Chryseolinea soli: one gene and its partner. The protein of the gene in region 2 binds, or shares a complex with, the protein of the main gene of each other region. Links are inferred from orthologs where the notes say so. Each region holds a gene or a part of one and is shown on either strand. Other genes may lie near its edges.

Region 1 (6,880 bases), 5.2 Mb from region 2 along the record:
TGCCGCTTTTGTAGAGCTCCACATTTTTGAGTACATCTGGATTGAAGGTGGAGAAAAATCCAAAAAGGTGCGACGGGTTGTAGACCACGGCATCGTTGAACAGGATCAGGTTTTGATTGGCCGCGCCACCGCGCACGTTCAGTCCCACCGTGCCTTCGCCCACGCTCTGCACACCCGGCAGGGCCAGCACCACCTTCATGATGTCGGTCTCACCCAGGGCCAACGGCATATTTTTCATCGTCTTGATGTCGAGCTTCTCCATCCCCATCTGCATGCCCATCACACGCACGTCCTTGTCGGATTCCACCACCACTTCTTTCAGTGGGGTAACATCCGGATCCAGTTCGATCTCCAGCTTGCCATCGGCATAGAGCATGATCTGGCGCACGGTGCTTTTCATACTGATGCTTTTGATCTTCAGTTCGTGGCGTCCTTTGGGCAAGGTGATGGCGTAGTATCCAAACTGATCGGTGATCACACCGATCAACGGTTTCTCTATATACACTGTGGCTCCTACGAGCGGCTCGCCATTCGTTACATCGCGCACGTGGCCGGCCATGGTGGCATTGCCCTGCAGGTTGCTGGTCTTGGGGCCAATGGCGTAGAGCTTGCTCTCCACCAGTTTCTTCTCCTTTTCCCGTTTTTCGTAAGCCGTGTAGTCAAATCCCGAAGCCAGGGTCTGCTGCGATGGCGCAACACCGGTATCGAAAAAGTCTACCGGCAAGTCGCTCATAATGTCGCGGCCTTCCGTGACAAAGATGTTCCTTTGAGCATCCACGGCGAAGTGCAGTTGCGTGCCGGCCAGCGCCTGTCCCAACACGGCGTTCACGTTTTGATTTTGGACCGACAGGGTGATCTTCAGGCTATCCGTAGTCCGTGGATTATAATAGAAGTGATAATCCGTCTGCGTTTCGATCGCGTCAACGAGTTGTTTGAACGGCGCACCGCTCAGCTCTACTGTGATGAGGCCCCGCTGTTGACCGTTGACAACCTGAATCAGGGTCAGCATGGCTATCCCACAAATAATAAACTTGTAAAGTGTCTTCATGCTCAGTTTTTAGGCGCGTCATAGAACTCTGCCGCCCGCACCACGGCCTTCTCACGATCTTTCTTGAAGCGAATTTTACTTTTGTTGAGAAAAGATTTTACCTCCGATTTCCGGTCCTTCAACACGTCCAGCACCGATCCCTTTTTCTTTACCGGGTAGAACACACCGTCTTTTACAATATAGAGGTGGTTCTTTTCTTCGAAGCGCGCGACGATCACTTGCGACTCTATGGATTCCTGGAGATCTTTTTCGCGCTTCACATATACCTTGGTGGGGCCGTCATACAATCGGTCATAAAACCCGGTGGCGATACCGTTGGTCTTTGTGCCATAGAGGTGCACAAAGGTGTGGCCGGAAACCGAGAAGTGATCCACCTTGTCGGTGATCAGTTGGATCTTCGCACCATTGAACATGTGTTCGGTGACCACCTGGTCGACGCGGATGTCGTATTCCAGGGGAACATTCTCATACAACTCGCCGTCGTAGAGCACGTCGCCCATGAGCCAATCGTCGGAAAAGAAAAAGGGAAACTCGTCGTTTCGCGAAGCATATTCCGTGTATTCTACGCCATTGAAGAGGCGCGCTTGTCCTTGTATGTAGTGTGCGTAAACTTGCTTGGCACGTGTGTCGGCCAGGGCAACAAAAGCGGTGTCAGCCTTAAGCTGTGCCGCGCAGTGTATGCTGCAGAAGAGAGACAGGCCGAAGCCTGCTAGGCATAGGAGACGGGTCATTTTCCAGTAGAGCGTAGGTAACAGGTTTCTAAAAATACTTTTAATACCGAAAAGTACCATACCGTTAAAGTAAATTATACAATCGTTTGAATACACGAGCGGGCGTTAGGGCTGCGACGAACGCCACGATTTACGAGACGAAACCGAAAAGAATTATGAGGTTGGGCCGGGCGGTCAAAGGAGGGGCTCCAGGCGTTACCGTAAAACAAAAACGTCCGGCCCCGTGAGGGACCGAACGTTTTTCATTGCCTTTTCGCAGGGCAGGTTGTGTATTACTTCGCGTAGGCTACGCTGCGCATTTCGCGGATCACGGTCACTTTCACCTGGCCGGGATATTGCATGTCGCGTTCGATCTTTTGCGAGATGTCGAAGCTGAGTTGACCTGCCCGTTCGTCGGTGGCCTTCTCGGCATCCACGATCACGCGGAGCTCACGGCCCGCCTGGATCGCGTAGCACTTGTCTACACCGTCGAAGCTCAGACCCAATTGTTCCAGTTCTTTGAGACGCTTGATGTATTGCTCCATCACCTCGCGACGGGCACCGGGGCGCGCACCGCTGATGGCGTCGCACGATTGCACGATGGGCGAGATGATGTTGGTCATCTCAATTTCGTCGTGGTGGGCACCGATGGCGTTGCAAATGGCGGGGTGCTCTTTGTATTTCTGTGCCAGTTCCATACCCACAATAGCGTGAGGTTTCTCCAACTCTTCGGGCCACACCTTGCCGATGTCGTGTAACAGACCGGCGCGCTTGGCTTGCTTTACGTTCAACCCTAATTCGCTCGCCATGATGGCACACAGGTTGGCCACTTCGCGCGAGTGCTGCAACAAATTTTGTCCATACGACGAGCGGAAGCGCATGCGGCCCACCATCTTCACCAGTTCGGGATGCAACCCGTGAATGCCCAGGTCGATGACGGTGCGTTCACCGATCTCCACGATCTCGTCTTCAATATTTTTGGTGGTCTTGGCCACGATCTCTTCGATGCGCGCGGGGTGGATGCGTCCATCCTGAACCAACCGGTGCAGCGACAACCGGGCGATCTCGCGACGCACGGGATCGAAGCCCGAAATGATGATCGCTTCGGGAGTGTCGTCCACGATGATTTCCACGCCGGTGGCGGCCTCCAGGGCGCGGATGTTGCGTCCTTCGCGACCGATCACTTTTCCTTTGATGTCGTCGCTTTCGATGTTGAAGATCGACACGCAGTTCTCGATGGCATGCTCGGTGGCGGTGCGCTGGATGGTTTCGATCACGATCTTCTTGGCTTCCTTGGTGGCCGACAGCTTGGCTTGTTCCATGATGTCTTTCACATAGCTGGAGGCGCGGGTCTGGGCCTCGTCTTTCAGGCTGGCGATCAGCTGCTCGCGGGCCTCGTCAGCGGTGAGCTTGCTGATGTTTTCCAGCACCTGGATCTTTTGCTGATTGAATTTGTCGAGCTCTTCCTTGCGTTTTTTGGTGTGTTCCAGTTGGGCCGACAGGTCGAGGCGAATGTCGTCTAATTCGCCTTCTTTGCGTTTGAGGTTCTCGATCTCTTTGCTGAGGGTGGCCTCGCGTTGTTTGATCTTTTGCTCGTTGCTAATGATAAGGCTCTTCTTCTTGTTGGCTTCTTCCTCGAATTCGGTCTTCATTTTCAGAAGCTTTTCTTTGGCTTCCAGGATGCGGTCCTTTTTCAGGTTTTCTGCGGCGATTTCGGCTTCCTTGATGATGAGCTTGGCTTTGGCCTCGGCGTTCTCCTCGTTCTTTTGAAGTTTTCTTTTATAGAGGAGAGACCCGATCAACAGACTCAGCAGGATCGTTGCGATCGCGCTGACCACGATAACTATGACGGTCGGTGACATAAAATAGATATGGGTTATATATACACTAACCCCGGATTGCCGCCTTGGCTCAGGAAAGAGAAAGGGAGTGCGAAGAAATCAGAGAATGGATTGGGAGACGAGGTGGTTGATTTGGCTAACTTTCTCAAACACCGTTTGGTCGATCACCTGGTAGGTTTCCTCGGCCGCCATCTTGTCTACCAGGCAGTCGAAGGCCACCATGGCCAACAGATCTTGTTTATCATCTATCCCAAATTGCTCCCGGTAAGTCTTTAATTTTTCATTGATGATCTTGCTGGCCAGTCGAACGCGCTCTTCATCCGTTAGCTTCACCTTCATTGGGTATTCGCGGTCTGCTATCTTGATTTTTATTGAGAGGTCGTCCATGAAATATGCTTACAGGGTTCCTTTTATCTGCTTAAATGGGCGATACACTTGTCGATCTCTCGAATGTATTCGTCCACTTTCTTCTTCAACTCCGAAACACTTCCGTCTTCCGGGTTTAAACTATCCACAATTTTAGTGATTTTCGCTTGATTATGAAAGCCTGCAAGCTGCTCATCGCGGGCGCGAATGGCTCCCTTCAGATCCTGGTTCTCTTTTTTCAGGCTTTTCAGCTCTTCCTTTAGGTTCTTGTGTTCGTTGACGAGCACCAAGATTTTGCGCTCCAACCCGTTGAGGTTGGTTTTTAAGAGTTCCTGATCCATGCGAATTTTTTTTGCCTTCGCCTACGCGTCGGCCGTTAAAACCAATTTATCTGTCGCAGCCCCGATAAAATCCGAGAACCCGTCTTCCCTTCCTTCCGTTCTGCACGCCGGGCCTCCTATCCCACCCTGCTGCCATCCTATAGTCATTACGTTCCAACCCAAGCCAAGGGTTGCCTTATTTCCGGATCACGGCCCCTAATTGCTCCTCGAAGGCCGTCATCAGCGCTGCCATGGTCTGGTCTATCTCTTCGTCTGTCAGGGTCTTCTGCTCATTCAGCAGGGTGAAGCCCAGGGCATACGCTTTCTTTCCTTGCGGGATGTTCTCTCCTTCATACACATCGAACGCAATAATGTTTTTAATCAACCGCTTCTCCGTAGCCATGACCAGGTTGCGTATCTCATCGAAGCTAACCTGCTTGTCGATCACCAACGACAAGTCTCTTCTTACTTCGGGAAATTTCGTCACTTCCTGAATTACTAACTTAGGGTTTGCCGATTGGAAAAGCAAGGACGTATAAAGCTCAGCATAAAATAAATCTTGCTTCATGCCAAAATCTTTCAGCAACGCAGCTTTTACTTTTCCAAGCTTGCCGATTTCCACATTTCCGCGCAACAACCTCACACCGTATTCCAGTACCGGATCAGTAATAGATTCCTGCTTTAGGTTGGGCAGTCCCGATTTTAGCACGATGTGCAGTACGTGTTGCGCCAGGTCGTAGTATGTGGTGGGTTGTGTCTTATGCCGCCAGTTCTCCGTCTCCACGTTGCCGGTCATATACAACGCCAGACGCTCCTCCTCCTTGTAGGCACCGCCCTCTTTGTAATAGATCTTGCCGAACTCGTACACCTTCAGGTCTTTCTGCCGGCGGTTGATGTTATAGGCACAAACTTCCAATCCCGTAAACAGCAGCGTTTGCCGCAAGATGCCTTGCTCTTCGCTCAGCTTATTCAAGATCTCGATGGCTTCACCCTTAAACTTCAGGTTGTGCTTTTGCTGGTAGGCATAGTTGGTCAGCGAGTTGGTCCAAATCTCGTTGAAGCCATTGCCGGTCAGCAACTCGCCCAGGTTCCGCTTGTACTTGTCGATATCCTTTACGGGAAATTCTGCCAGGAAGTCGGTGCGCGCGATGTCGGACAGTTCGATATTGTTGAAGCCGTAGATGCGCAGGATTTCCTCCACCACATCCGCTTCCTGTGTCACGTCCACGCGATACGGAGGAACCGAAACCATGTATCGATCGTCCTTTACATCCATGACACGAATATCGAGCCTGGAGAGAATGCCGTGAACTTCGTTTCGTGGAATGACCTTACCGATCAACCGATTAACATTTTTGTCTTTTACTTCAATGCTCCGGTTTTGAATGGGTGCCGGATAAACATCGGCCACCGGCGATGAGATCTTTCCGCCGCCAAGTTCCTTGATCAACAACGCCGCACGCTTCAACGCATAGACGGTGATGTTCGGATCGGTGCCCCGCTCAAAGCGGAACGATGCATCGGTCTTCAACTGGTGATGTTGTGATGTTTTGCGAACATACACCGGCGAGAAACACGCACTTTCCAGGAAAATATTTTTCGATTGTCCCGTGATGCCCGACTTTGCCCCGCCAAACACACCCGCAATGCACATGCCTTCTTGCTTGCCATTGCAGATCATGAGGTCGGTGTCCAGCAGCGTGCGCTCTTTGTTGTCGAGCGTCACGAATTTGGTGCCGGCGGGCAAGGTCTTCACGATCACTTTGCCTCCCGCGATCTGGTCCGCATCAAAAGCATGCAGCGGCTGCCCCATTTCATGGCAAACAAAGTTGGTGATATCCACCACGTTGTTAATAGGCGTGAGCCCGATGGCGAGCAGGCGGTTCTTTAACCATTCGGGTGATTCTTTTACCATTACACCGGAAAGCGTCACCCCCGAATAGCGCGGGCAAGCCGCGGTATTCTCCACTTCAATCGGAATGACGAGACTCGAATCGTCTGCGGCAAAGCTGTCTACCGACGGCCAGCGGATCTCGCGGCTCAGCGAGGCTTTGATGTCGCGGGCCACACCGATGTGCGATGCCGCATCCGCGCGATTGGGTGTTAACCCGATCTCTATAATGTAGTCTGAAGAAATGTTATAGAAAGAAGCGGCGGGCGTTCCGTTGGGAACATCCGTGTTCAACACAATGATACCGGCATGGCTTTCGCCCAGCCCGATCTCGTCCTCTGCACAGATCATTCCTTCCGACTGTTCACCGCGGATCTTTGCCAGCTTGATCGTGAAGGGTTCCCCCTTCGTTGGGTGTACGGTCGTTCCCGGGAGGGCTACTACCACTTTTTGGCCAGCAGCCACGTTGGGAGCTCCACAAACAATGGGCAAGATCCTGCCGCCACCAACGTCTACCGTGGTCACCGAAAGTTTGTCGGCATTGGGATGCTTGGCACAGGTGAGCACCTGGCCAATGACGAGCCCCTGCAGTCCACCCTTCACGGTTTCATGCACCTCCACGCTCTCTACCTCCAGCCCCGTGTTGGTCAGCACCTTGCCAATGGCATCGGCGGTTTCAGGGATGTCGATATACTCCTTCAGCC
Region 2 (6,878 bases):
CGCCTGAAGGATGGATTGACGGATCCACCATACGGCATAAGAGATAAATTTAAAACCACGCGTCTCATCGAAACGTTGTGCGGCTTTGATCAAACCCAGGTTTCCTTCGTTGATCAAATCACCTAAGGAAAGTCCCTGATTTTGGTATTGTTTTGCCACCGACACCACAAAGCGGAGGTTGGCCTTCGTAAGTTTCTCTAATGCTATTTGATCTCCCTCCTTGATACGCTTTGCCAACTCTACTTCCTCGTCCGGCGTAAGCAGGTCAACCTTGCCAATTTCCTGGAGGTACTTATCCAGTGACTGGCTTTCGCGGTTGGTAATTTGTTTACTGATCTTTAGCTGTCTCATTCTCTAAATATACAATTCGTTTGTTTAACAATATACTGTCAAAATATAGTTCCTGTCAATCCAGTTCTTAACGGATTTAGGCCGGAGTAGTTTCCGGACGTGGAGGTCTGGGCAACAGGACTTTTCTAGAGAGACGGTATTTGCCGGTTTTTTTGTCTACTTCGATCAGTTTTACTTTCACTTCTTCCCCTACTTCCAGCACGCCATCCATGTTTTCGAGGCGTTCCCACTTGATTTCGGAGATGTGGAGCAAACCGTCTTTGCCGGGCATAAACTCAACGAATGCGCCGAAAGGCATGATGGACTTCACTTTACCATCATATACTTCGCCTACTTCGGGAATGGCCACGATGCCTTTGATGCGTCGCAGGGCCGCTTCCATCACATCTTTGTTGCTGGCAAACACGTTCACCACGCCTTTGTTGCCAACTTCTTCGATCACCACGGTTGCGCCGGTGGTGTTCTGGATGTCTTGTACCACTTTTCCGCCTGGGCCGATTACGGCGCCGATCATGTCTTTCTCGATGATCACGGTTTCGGCACGTGGCGTTTGAGGCTTCAAATCCGGTCTGGGTTGGCTGATGGTCTTCTTCATCTCGTTGAGGATGTGAAGTCTGCCTTCTTTCGCCTGGAGCAATGCTTCACGCATGGTCTCATAGGTCAAGCCGTCTACTTTCAAGTCCATCTGGCAGGCGGTGATGCCTTTCTCCGTTCCGGTCACTTTGAAGTCCATGTCGCCCAGGTGATCTTCGTCACCGAGGATGTCGGAAAGGATGGCGTATTTGCCCGTAGCAGAATCGGAGATCATACCCATGGCAATGCCGGATACGGAGCTCTTTACGGGAACACCGGCGTCCATAAGGGCCAGTGAGCCTGCACATACGGTGGCCATCGAAGACGAGCCGTTAGACTCGAGAATATCGGAAACAATACGGATGGTATAGGGGTTCTTTTCTTCCGGGGGAAGCACTTGCTTCAGGGCACGGAACGCCAGGTTGCCGTGGCCCACTTCGCGACGTCCGGGGCCGCGGTTGGGTTTCACTTCGCCGGTAGAGAAGCCGGGGAAGTTGTAATGCAAAATGAACTTGCTGGAGCCTTCGATCATGGCACCGTCGATCATCTGCTCGTCCAGTTTGGTTCCGAGCGTCACGGTGGTCAGCGACTGGGTTTCACCACGGGTGAAAACCGCAGAGCCGTGGGGCGACGGCAAGTAGTCGACCTCGCTCCATATCTCTCTGATTTCCTTGGTCTTACGGCCATCCAAGCGAACGCCTTCGTTAAGAACGAGGTCGCGGGCGGCTTTCTTTTGGATCTCTTTATAGTATTGCTTTACGAGCAGTTTGTTGATGGTCGTGTCTTCGGGAAGGGCGTCCAGGTATTCGTCCAGAATGCTGGAGAAGGCTTCGGAGCGCTCGCTTTTGTTGGTGATGAGCTTGCGGGCGGCGGCGTAGGCCTTGTCGTACATGAGTTTCCACAATTCCTGGCGCAGGTTCTCGTCGCTGTCTTCGTGGCTGTAGGTACGCTTCACGGTCTTGCCTACGGCTTCGGTCAATTCGATCTGGAGACGGCACTGATCCTTGATGGCTTCATGTGCCACCTTCAGTGCTTCCAGCATATCGTCTTCGCTCACTTCTTTCATTTCGCCTTCCACCATCAGGATGTTCTCGATCGATGCACCTACCATCAAATCGATGTCGGCGATCTTCTTTTGTTCCATGGTCGGGTTAACGACGAATTTGCCTTCCACGCGGGCCACCCGTACTTCGGAGATGGGACCTTGGAAAGGGATATCGGAAACCGACAAAGCAGCCGAAGCGGCAAAGGCGGCAAGGGCATCGGGCAATGCATTTTCATCGCCGGAGAGGAGATATAACATCACCTGGGTGTCGGCGTGATAGTCGCTGGGGAACAGCGGACGGATACAGCGGTCAACCAGGCGGCTGATGAGTACTTCGTAGTCGGAGAGTTTGCTTTCGCGTTTCAGGAAGCCGCCGGGGATCTTACCCGTAGAAGCGAACTTTTCTTGGTAATCAACCGAAAGGGGGAGGAAATCGGTGCCTTCTTTGGCTTCTTGAGCGGATACCACGGTGGCGAGCAACATGGTGTTGCCCATTTTGAGCACGACCGAACCGTCGGCCTGGCGTGCAAGTTTACCGGTTTCAATTGTTATTTCGCGTCCATCGGGCAGCTTGCAGGTTTTGGTGATTGCAGTAGGTTTCATGTGTTGTTTTTTTTACGTCTGACAGCGACAACACCTAAAACAGCCCTGCGACCGGCCTTGTTGCCAGGGGGTTCGCGCGGCTATTTCAGGATGCGTCAATGTGGTCCGAAGACGGACTTAACTTATTTTAAATGCAAAAAGGGAACCTTTGGTTGGGTTCCCTTCGGGGAATGTCTTGTAATTACTTTCTCAGATCAAGATCTGCCAGCACTGCGCGGTATCTCTCGATGTTCGTATTTTGGAGGTAATTCAGGAGCTTCTTGCGCTTACCTACCAGTTTCATGAGGCCTTGCTGGGTGGAAAAGTCTTTTTTGTTTTCCTTTAAGTGGGCCGTGAGGTGGTTGATTCTATGCGTAAAGAGGGCAATCTGTGATTCGGCAGAACCAGTTTCTTCTTTTTTCTTCGCAAAGCCGTGTTTCGCGAACAGGTCTTGTTTAATTGCTGTAGTCAGATACATTTCAAAAAATGTTTTTTTTCCTTTATTTCAGGGGGCAAAGGTAAGCCAAAACGGCCCAATTTTGCAACATTTTGTTGAAATATTCGACTTCTCCCCTACGCCTGCTGCGCACGCAGTTGCCGTCTGCGGGCAAACCATCGCTTCATCTTGTCGATAGCAACTAGATAAAAATCAGCCTCAAACAGCCTGGCATCCGCCCTGGCTTGCCGCAGGAACAGGGCCCCCACGGCCAGCAGCACAAAATCCGACAGCCAAACGCCCATGGCGACGCTCACCGTCCCCTGCTTGGCCAGTTTCTCGCCTTGCATGCTCAGAACATAGAATACGATAAAGAAGAAGATCGACACCAGGAACGGCACCCCCAACCCCCCGCGCTTGATGATGGCCCCCAAAGGCGCCCCAATGAGGAACATCGCGATGCAGGCAAACGAGCTCGCCGGTATCTTATTCCACTGGATATTGAATTCTTTCAGGTCCTTTTCATAGTTGTCGACACTACTGTTGGAGTTCATGATCTGACTTTTTACCTGGCGGGCCATGTTGGTGGCGCCCTGCATGACGTCGCGGCCAATGGGCATGTTGAACACGCTGTCGATACGGGCCAGGGAAGCCGAGTCGTAATTTACAGTGACCTTCTTCACCGTTCGTACCGGTGCCGGCGCGGGTTTTTCGTTGAATTTTTTCTTACGGGCCGCCAGCAGCGCCCTTCGTTTTTCATTCTTGATCTTCAGGCGCTCCTCCCGTTCTTTTTCGGCGTTCACCGAATCGCTGCCGGTCTTCTTCACACTATCAGGCGTCGTGGCCACGGGGCTGATCTTGCTCAGGTAAGGGATTCGGTTGATGGAGTCGCGGTACGTTTTATAGGCCTGTATGTCCGGAGGCATGATCAGGGAATCGTGCTTGTGATAATAGGTGAAAAAGGATGGCTTGTTTTGGTAGTAATTCAATTGCTGGTTGAGCACTTCGATATTGATGGAGTCGATGTCCGACGTCAGCTCCGACATGTTGCGCATGATGCGGTTGCCCTGGAACCACTTCTTGTCGGTGGATTGCAACGCGAACGATGACAGGTCGAAGACCACCTGTGATTTGGCAAACTTGCTGCGGCTCAGGGCCTGGGGATTGGCGTTGCGTTGGCCCGTCATTTCGCGCTCGTTGCTGGTGCCTTCCGTGTAGCGATAGCCATTGAACAGCTCGAACTTTAAATAGCGTTCACCCAGGATGGTGTACATGCGGCCGCTGTCGGCGATCATCACTTCTTTGTTGCCGTCGTTCTTCCGGTGATCATAGACAATCACTTCTTTAAGTGCCTTGTCGTCTTTGGGGAACTTGTGGTTTACCTTGATGCTGATGTTATCGATGCCGTGATAGAACACGCCTTCGCGCAACTCGAGGGCCGGTTTCTTTTGCTTGATATCATAGAGCAGGCTGTACGCTTCCAAGGCCGCCTTTGGCACAAGGTTGTTGTTGATATAGAAGGCCAGTACGGTGAGCAAGAGCACAAAGAAAAAGATCGGCCGCAACGCTCTCACCAGGGAAATGCCCGCGCTCTTGATGGCCGACAGCTCGAAATGTTCCCCCAGGTTTCCAAAGGCAATGAGCGACGACAACAAAACGGCCAACGGCATGGCGGTGGGCACGGTGAACACGGCGAAGTAGAAAAACAACTGTCCCAGCACGAGGCCGTCGAGGCCCTTGCCGATGATGTCGTCGAAATATTTCAGCATGTTGATGTTCAGCAGGATAAAAACGACAACGAGGAAAGTGATGAGGAACGGTCCCAGGAAGGCATCTAAAACGAGTTTGTCTATTTTTTTCATGGGGTATGGCTTGCGCGCAAAACAAAGGTCAAAAATAAGGCCAACCTGTTAACCCATCATTATAAAACAAAAATAATTACATCCCTCCTTTAACCGCCCACGGTTTTCCGGAGGGTTTCCACCAACCCATGCCAGAGGTCGTTGAGCTCTTTCTGATCGTCGAAGTCGGAGTAGTCGAAGATCTTGATGTAGACGGATTGGGTGAGGTCGTTGAATTCGAGGCGCAACTCGAAGTAGGAAGGATCTTTCTCATCGTCTTTGTTTTCGGGGAGAAATTCGAAGCGGGCGAAGTGGTTGGTACGAAAGGCAGCGAGCTTGGCTTTGTGTGCTTCGTTGTCCCAGAAGAAGGTAAAAGATTTGTCTTCGTTGTTGATGGTCACGTCATCGGCAAACCATTCTGACAGACCGCTTGCCGTTTGAATGTAGGGATACAGCATCTTGATCGAGGCGTGGATTTCGTAATCCGCCGTGAACAACTTTTTATTGGACATGCTGAGGGTCGCCATTGTAATTCTTTCGTGCGATTGAATTTAGGCCAATTTATTTAGTATGGCAAACATGATTTTGACCCAAATAAGGAACTATTGACGCAAATGACCTGTGGTGAGGGATCTGAAGGGGTATAAAAAGAGTTGGCGTTTTTCTTGTGGGGAGGTGAGCCCCGTCGCCCGGAAAAGTAAAGCGCTTGCATTTCTGCAAGCTCCTTGCTTGTAGCGCGGGGGAGATTTGAACCCCGTCCGGCTAGGCGGATATGAATCCTGTGCTCCCAGGTAATGTCATAAAAAAAGCCCGCCATTTCTGCGAGCTCTTCTTTTGTAGCGCGGGGGAGATTTGAACCCCTGTCCGCCTAGGCGGATATGAGTCCTGTGCTCTAACAGGTAATGTCATAAAAAAAGCCCGTCATTTCTGCGAGCTCTTCTTTTGTAGCGCGGGGGAGATTTGAACCCCCGTCCGCCTAGGCGGATATGAATCCTGTGCTCCCAGGTAATCATAAAAAAAGCCCGCCATTTCTGCGAGCTCTTCTTTTGTAGCGCGGGGGAGATTTGAACCCCCGACCTCAGGGTTATGAATCCTGTGCTCTAACCAACTGAGCTACCGCGCCATTTTGTTTTCAAATTCACTACCGACTTATACCTAACATGTCCTTAAATCTCTGTCTGAACCCCCGTCCGCCTAGGCGGATATGAATCCTGTGCTCTAACCAACTGAGCTACCGCGCCATCTATTGTCGATTTACATTTTTGAACCCCCGTCCGCCTAGACGGATATGGATCCTGCGCTCTAACCAACTGAGTTACCGCGCTATGTCTCGATTCCCAAAAAATTTGGGAGCGCAAACTTACAAGTTGTATTGAATTTTCCCAACTAAGATGCGAAATTCTATTATTTCAGAGCTTCCGGTTTTGGTAGGCGGTGAAATCGGGGCGGGTTCGTTCGTAGTCGCTGAAGAGCAAGGGTGATGCGAACAGGAAGTCGGCAGTGGCGCGGTTGCAGGCGACGGGGATGTTCCAGACCACGGCGAGCCGGAGCAGGGCTTTAATGTCCTGATCGTGAGGCAATGGCTCGAGGGGATCCCAAAAAAAGATTAACATGTCGATGCGGCCTTCGGCGATGAGGGCGCCGATCTGTTGGTCGCCGCCGAGCGGCCCGCTTTGGAGTGAAGTGACTTCGAGGCCGACGTCTGATTTTAATAATTTTCCTGTTGTGCCTGTGGCAAACACCTTGCACTTTTGCATGCTTGCTTTGTTCAATTCCGCCCACTCGACGAGTTCTCGCTTCCGGTTATCATGCGCGATGAGGGCGACGGTTTTTGTACTCATATCTAATTTAAACTTCATTCTAAAAATACGGTATTGCAGGTTCTAAACCTTATTCTATTTTTGCCACCCTGTCATTAAAAATATGGACCAAGAAAATATCGCCCGTTGGGTAGAACAAATTGCCAAGGAGTTCTCCCTGCAAATCAAAAATGTGAAAGCCGTTGCCACACTGCTGCAGGAAGGATCGACCATCCCTTTCATTGCCCGCT

What was found.
Region 1: pnp (region 2) and rny share a complex: the UniProt entries of both Bacillus subtilis proteins name them as parts of the possible RNA degradosome complex. The link is inferred for Chryseolinea soli from one-to-one orthologs.

Annotation. Positions count from the first base shown.
Region 1 is NZ_CP032382.1:980,079-986,958, forward strand. Bases 1,337-4,317 are described here. They hold rny (ribonuclease Y), read right to left. Parts: upstream 3,621-4,317; coding sequence 2,052-3,620; downstream 1,337-2,051. Other genes in these bases: D4L85_RS03990 (hypothetical protein), read right to left, coding at 1,337-1,779; D4L85_RS04000 (cell division protein ZapA), read right to left, coding at 3,699-3,986; D4L85_RS04005 (hypothetical protein), read right to left, coding at 4,010-4,306. Outside these bases: D4L85_RS03985 (TonB-dependent receptor), read right to left, coding at 1-1,048; more of D4L85_RS03990, read right to left, coding at 1,051-1,336; pheT (phenylalanine--tRNA ligase subunit beta), read right to left, coding at 4,482-6,880. UniProt on the Bacillus subtilis protein: Endoribonuclease that initiates mRNA decay. Initiates the decay of all SAM-dependent riboswitches, such as yitJ riboswitch. Involved in processing of the gapA operon mRNA, it cleaves between cggR and gapA.
Region 2 is NZ_CP032382.1:6,189,280-6,196,157, forward strand. Bases 1-2,979 are described here. They hold pnp (polyribonucleotide nucleotidyltransferase), read right to left. Parts: upstream 2,573-2,979; coding sequence 428-2,572; downstream 1-427. Other genes in these bases: D4L85_RS25925 (sigma-70 family RNA polymerase sigma factor), read right to left, coding at 1-351; rpsO (30S ribosomal protein S15), read right to left, coding at 2,754-2,979. Also shown: more of rpsO, read right to left, coding at 2,980-3,029; D4L85_RS25940 (LptF/LptG family permease), read right to left, coding at 3,125-4,849; D4L85_RS25945 (START-like domain-containing protein), read right to left, coding at 4,939-5,340; D4L85_RS25955 (methylglyoxal synthase), read right to left, coding at 6,238-6,669; D4L85_RS25960 (Tex family protein), read left to right, coding at 6,752-6,878. UniProt on the Bacillus subtilis protein: Involved in mRNA degradation. Catalyzes the phosphorolysis of single-stranded polyribonucleotides processively in the 3'- to 5'-direction. Necessary for competence development in Bacillus subtilis.